Regions from separate parts of the Clostridium sp. DMHC 10 genome, predicted to be linked through region 1. Evidence: riboswitches for the same ligand, from Rfam matches in the RefSeq annotation. Region 1 holds a riboswitch; the other holds the start of a gene.

Region 1 (3,218 bases):
AATATTGATGGTTGTGCTTCCTTTTCAATAGATGAAAATGAGGACTATCTATTCACTGCTGCATTGTAGCTCCTGATAATAATTATATATGCATAAAATTTTTATAAAGCATTGTCAAGCATTTTTGAAAATGTCCCAAAAAGTTTTAATTATTAGCACCAGCTTTTGCTGGTGCTTTATTGATGGTATAAAACTATTTTAAGGTATGACATGATATAGCTATTAAATTCTATTGCCTAACCATGTTTACAGTGCATTTTTCGTAGAGAAACGGAGAAAAATTTTCCTTGCTTTTTAGCTCTGCGAAGGAACATCATTGAAGGAATAGTTTAAATAAAATTTTATAAATCTTAGTGGCAAATTGTTAAAAGCTTTAGAGATTTCAATCTGTTTGAGCATTTTTTCAGCTAGTTATTGAAAGCTCTTAAGATTTTAACAATTTGACGCTTAGATTTATTAATTTTATTTAATATTCCAAGATGATGTTTCTTCGCAATATTTTTTAAATCATGATTTAACAATTTTTAGTGCGATTGCCCCTTTTATTTATAAACGGTTAAACCGCATGATTTTTTACAGCTATAGAATACAATTGTTTTACTGGAAGTACAGCCATAATTACAAGGCATATTGCTCCTTCAATTGCTAGGAAACCACCATTTACTAAAAATGAATATACAACTGGTGATTGTCCCTTAGGAGCATAACTTCCAAAGAACACTACCCCAGAAATAAAGTGACATATAAATCGTCCAAAAACAGCAACTATAGTTGCAACAATTTTTTTATCTTTAAAATATCCTGCGAGTCCAAGTGCCATAAATGGAAGTGGGTAATCAAATAAAACCTGTACAGGTTGAAGAATATAAGGATCCATTATAAGTGTAATAATTCCGTAAAGAAAGCCCGTTAAAAATCCAACTTCAGGACCATAGAAAAGTGCCATTAAAAGAATTGGTATCATACTTCCTAACGTTACGCTTCCCCCTTGTGGAAGATGATAAATTCTAAATACTTTAAGCACAGTTGCAAGAGCTAAAGCTATACCTATTTGCGCTATCATGTGAGTATCAAGTTTTACCTTTCTCACCTTTATAGCCACTACTACAAGTATTATTAAAGCAAGAAGTGCTGCGAGCGATGTCGGGTGTTTTAATATTTCCTCCATATTTTTTGAAAAAGACATAAAAAAAACCTCCTAAAATTCGTGCTTAGGAAGACCTTTCGAAAACAATCGTTATATTACAATAATTGCTTCCCTACGCTGGTATTATCCAGATCAGGTATAAGGGTTATAAAGCAAAACTTTATATCTCAGCCTAAAGGCACCCCTAGCACTTTATTAATTCATATTATATTATACTCTTTTTTGTATTATTTTAAAGCACCATTTTTTTAAGACTTTTCTATTTTAAATTTTTACTTACAAAACATCTTAAAGCCTGCTGCCATTGCACTTAATTCTTCTGCACTAGCCGAAAGATTTTCAATTACTCTTGATTGTTCCTCTGCTGCTTTTGCTACTTCCGTGGTGTCATTAGCAGTATTTTTTGCTGTCTCAGCAATAGAAGATGTAAGTTCTACTATAAGCTTAGAATTATTAACTTCATCCTCCGTTATATCTACTGTATTGTCAACTGCTTTGGTTATATCTTGAACGGATTTTATTATGTCTTTAAAGGATTCATCAGTTTTGCTTACAGCTATAACGCCATTAAGTACAGTTTTCTTTCCGATTGCAGCTGATTTAACTGCCTTATCTATTTGCTCAACCATCTCAATTATAAGATTACTTATTTCACTAGCATTTGAGCTTGTCTGCTCTGACAAATTTCTTACTTCTTCAGCTACTACTGCAAAACCCTTACCATGTTCTCCTGCACGTGCAGCCTCTATTGCGGCATTTAATGCTAATAAATTTGTTTGAGAAGACACAGCATTAATTGTGTCTACAATACCTCCAACCTGCTGTGACAATTTATGCAGCACATTTAATATATTTTCAGTTTCAGTTGTAAATTTGCTTATATCCTTAATTGTCATAACTGTGTTTTCAAGTTTTATTCTTCCCTCTTCCGCCGTTTTTCTAGTATAATCAGAATTTTTCTTTGATTCTAAAGCCTTATCCTCCGCAACTTTTACAAGGTTTGATAATTCATTAATAGCCTTAGAGGTTTTAACAACTAGCTCGTTTTGTTCATCAGCATTGTTTGATACCTCCTGCATACTTGAATTAACTTGCTGATTCGACGCACTTATTTCTTCACTTGAAGCAGAAAGTTCTTCTGAAGAAGCTGCAAAGTTTCCTGCACTTTCCCTTATCTTGCTTATTATCTCAGACTGATTTTTAATCATTTTATTGAAATTTTCTCCTAATGCCTGAAGCTCATCCCCAGTATTTATGTCGGCTTTAACTGTAAGATCCCCATTTCCTGCTGTATTCATAAGTCCCATCAACTTCTTTATTGGAGCTATTATCCCCTTATTAGTTATTCTCAAAGCAAGTAAAACGCATATTACAGCAGCTACAATAGCTATTACTACTGTTCCAATTTGAATTAGTTTTAAGGTCTCCATACTTTCATTGTAATTAGCTACAGCAACCACTGACCAACCATTTACGGATTCAAAATAAACCCTCTCTTTACCCTTTTCATCAGTATACGTCCCAAAACCACTCTTACCACTTTTCATTTTAGCTACAAGTGCTTTTAATTGAAGATTTGGAGTATTAGATAAATTTTGTATAAAATTTTTAGTCTTATCTGGACTATACAGGATAATCCCTGTTTTATCGATCATGTACACATAACCTTTTTTACCTATTTTTATATTTGAAACATATTTTGATATATCCTGAAACTTTATTGTACCTATTACAGTTCCAACTATGTGATTGCCTTGTTTTAAAGGATACGCAATAGCAATTACATTTTCACCAGTAATTTCGGATATTTTTAATTCACTTCTTGATGGCATGCCATGCAGCGCATCTTTTATATAACCATCCCTATTAAGAACAATCTTTGCGTTTCTAATATCATTATTAACTATCTCCTGACCATTAATATCTGTTACAGCAAGCATTTCTATTTCGTCTCCATTTTGATTTTCTAAAGCTGCAAGATATTCATAAACCGAGTCTCTTGCACTCTCATCTCCACTTGCAAGAGCAGCAAGCTGAGGATTATTACTTAGCTGTTGAATATACTTACTCG
Region 2 (3,218 bases), on a different contig from region 1:
TGTATAATCTGCAACCATAGGAAGCCATGAAACAGGCATTGCTATTACAAGTTCAAGAGCACTTCCAAAAGACATATTGGTACCTACTGGTTTTGAAAAAAGCTTGCCACTTCTAAAAACAACCCATCCAAGTACAAGTGTAAGTGCAAACAAAAGCACTACTGCTAAAGTGTTAATCTTTTTAAATCCAGTCATTCCAAAAGCTATGACCAATATAATAAGCACTGCTGTAAATACACTCCACAGAGGAATATTATTTATGGACCACATTGTTTTACTTATTAAATTTAAAGACTGAGCACATGAATTTATCATAACTGCTGTCCATCCAAGAAGCTGAAGCACATTTAATATTGAAAACAAATATGTACCATACAAGCCAAACGATATTCTTGTAGAAGTAATTGCAGGAACCTTTTCACGAGTACCGATTATACCTGCAAATATAAATATTGCTGTACCAATAAGGTGTCCAAGTATTATTGCAATTAACCCTTTTTTAAAACCTAAAGCTGCTATTGATCCCCCCGTTAAAATTTCAGCTATAGAAATAGCAGCACCACACCATAAAAGTGCAAAGTCCCAAAAATACATTTTCTCTTTAGTTTTACTCATAGTTCAATCCAGCCTTTTTATATAATTCATAAAAATGATTAGTTGGTCCTGAGCCATGTCCTATAGCAAGTGAATGTTCTATGGCAGTTGTTATGTACTTTTTAGCATTTTTTACAGCTTCCTTTATGTTCATTCCAAGTGCTAAATTTGATGCTATAGAAGAAGAAAGCGTACAACCTGTTCCATGAGTATTTTTTGTGTTAATCCTTTGATTTTCTAAATAAACAAATTCTTTTCCATCATATAAAACATCTGTAGCATCCCCTGTTAAATGTCCCCCTTTTACAAGTACATTCTTAGGTCCCATGTTATACATTATTTTTGCTGCTTTCTCCATATCCCCCATAGTTTTAATTTTAATACTAGCTATTATTTCTGCCTCTGGTATATTAGGAGTTACAACTGATACAATTGGTATAAGTTCTTTTATAAGCGTCTCAACAGAATTTGGGTTCATAAGTGAATATCCTGATTTTGATACCATAACAGGGTCCAAAACAACATTTTGTGGTTTATACTTTCTTAGTCTCTCAGAAACCACCTTTATACCCTCAATTTCAGATATCATGCCTATTTTTATTGCATCAACTTCAATATCATCAAAAATAGCATCAATTTGCTTTCCTATAATATCTGGACTTATATTCTGGACATCAATAACTTCCTTGGTATTTTGAGCTGTGACTGCGGCTATTACACTCATTCCAAAAACTCCATGAGCAGAAAAGGTTTTTAAATCTGCTTGAATGCCTGCACCGCCGCTAGAATCAGATCCTGCAATTGTTAATACTTTTTTCATAGGTAAACTCCTCCTATATTCTTCTTGTATCTCGGAGGGAAATGAAATTAGAAATGACATTGAATACATTTCAATTTAGATACATTCTTAATGAAATTATCCAAATAAAAAATGCTTACTTTTTAGGTAAGCATTTATTTCAAATAAAAATACATAAATTCACTTTGCTCCCTACGGTAGTTTTAACTACTTCAAGTTCAAAGGGTCAGGTTTTAACCTTCTCAACCAAATGGTTCCCCCGCAATACAATAATTTATTAAATTTTAAAATACGACTTAATTATATACACAAATATATAAAATTGTAAAGCTTTATTCAAAATTTCACATTAAAATTTAAATACAATCTGATAACACTTCTGAATTTTTTAATATCTTATCTCTCTGAGTATTTCTTTTTGAACCTTTTCAACATCAGGAACATAGCTCTTTAAAAGTTTCATGCTTCCTTTAAATGTGTAACTTCCTGTAGCTGCGGGTATTAAAATACTATCTCCATATTTTATATTTTCACTTTCGTTGTTATTTTCTCCATATAAAAGTTGTCCTTTCCCATCAACACATGTGAATATATAAAATCTCTCTTCATCACTTTTTTCTGTAAGTTCATCTTTAAAATCATATAATTCAAGTGAAAAATCTCTTCCAAGACAAAGATAAGTTTTTTCATATCCATCTTTTTTAACTTTTATTCCTTCACTTTTTTTACCACGAAGGCTTAAATCTATTACATCAAGAGCTTTTTTAACATGTATTTCTCTACCCCTATTATAATCAGAAACCCTATAAGTAGTATCACTATTCTGCTGAATTTCTGCTATTATAACTCCCTCACCTATAGCATGAATCATACCACTTCTTACAAGGTATACATCTCCCTTTTTAACCGGAATTTTATTCATGTATTCATCTAGTTCATCTTTTTCAAGAGCCTCTTTAAGTTGTTCTTTAGTACAGTTTCCCTTTGTTCCAACGACTAAATTAGCACCTTCAAAAGCCTCAACAACATACCAAACCTCAGTTTTTCCCATGTCGCCCTCAACTCTTTTGGCATACTCGTCATTAGGATGAACTTGAACAGAAAGCTTATCTTTAGCATTTATTAATTTTATAAGAAGCGGAAACCAATCTGGACTTATCTTTGTTCCTATAAGCCTGCTTCCTTCTTCCTTTATCAAAACATCAAGCCTTTTACCTTTAAATTCACCATTCGCTACAATACTCGTTCCATTTTTATGGCAAGCAACATCCCAACTTTCGCCTATATTGCCATCTGGGAGATTATCTCTAAATTGTTCTAAGTCCCTTCCGCCCCATATTTTCTCATAGTATAAATTTTCGAATTTTAATGGATACACAACAAAATCCTCCTTATAATATGCCTGTTATTTTAAATTTTTAATAAAATTATTTAAAGTATATTTGCTTATATAAACCATATTATAAGTTGTATACATTTATTTATCAATACATATGCTTTTAAAATTAAATAATTTAGTATTTGTTTTCTCTAACTTATATATAGGACAATTTATAGAATTATGAGCTAATTTCTTTATGAGCTCTACATTTTTACTGCTGCAATTTAGTCCCAAATATAGTGCACTTGGTTTTATTGGAAATTTAACATTTTTACGTATTTGCTTATCTTTGAGTATTATTCTCCATTCTTTTTCATAATTCCAGCTTATATGTTTTATTTGCATCATAAAGAAAAGCATATATGCTGCATCTTCTGTTTTATCATTAATGAGGTCTTTTAAAATATTAGTTATATCATATCTTTCAGTTTGATACACTATAGG

What was found. A riboswitch is a leader RNA that binds a small molecule or an ion and turns the genes downstream of it on or off. The one in region 1 is predicted to bind thiamine pyrophosphate.
Region 2: another riboswitch for thiamine pyrophosphate. It lies ahead of thiD (bifunctional hydroxymethylpyrimidine kinase/phosphomethylpyrimidine kinase); the one in region 1 lies ahead of thiT (energy-coupled thiamine transporter ThiT).

Annotation. Positions count from the first base shown of each region.
Region 1 is NZ_LGVB01000006.1:10,171-13,388, forward strand. Features, by position in the region: gene thiT (energy-coupled thiamine transporter ThiT) at 557-1,186, opposite strand; TPP riboswitch at 1,240-1,343, opposite strand; gene AGR56_RS00670 (methyl-accepting chemotaxis protein) at 1,420-3,218, opposite strand, start outside.
Region 2 is NZ_LGVB01000015.1:1,419,901-1,423,118, forward strand. Features, by position in the region: gene cytX (putative hydroxymethylpyrimidine transporter CytX) at 1-615, opposite strand, end outside; gene thiD (bifunctional hydroxymethylpyrimidine kinase/phosphomethylpyrimidine kinase) at 608-1,414, opposite strand; TPP riboswitch at 1,566-1,664, opposite strand; gene AGR56_RS08835 (type I phosphomannose isomerase catalytic subunit) at 1,782-2,771, opposite strand; gene AGR56_RS08840 (DUF2971 domain-containing protein) at 2,871-3,218, opposite strand, start outside.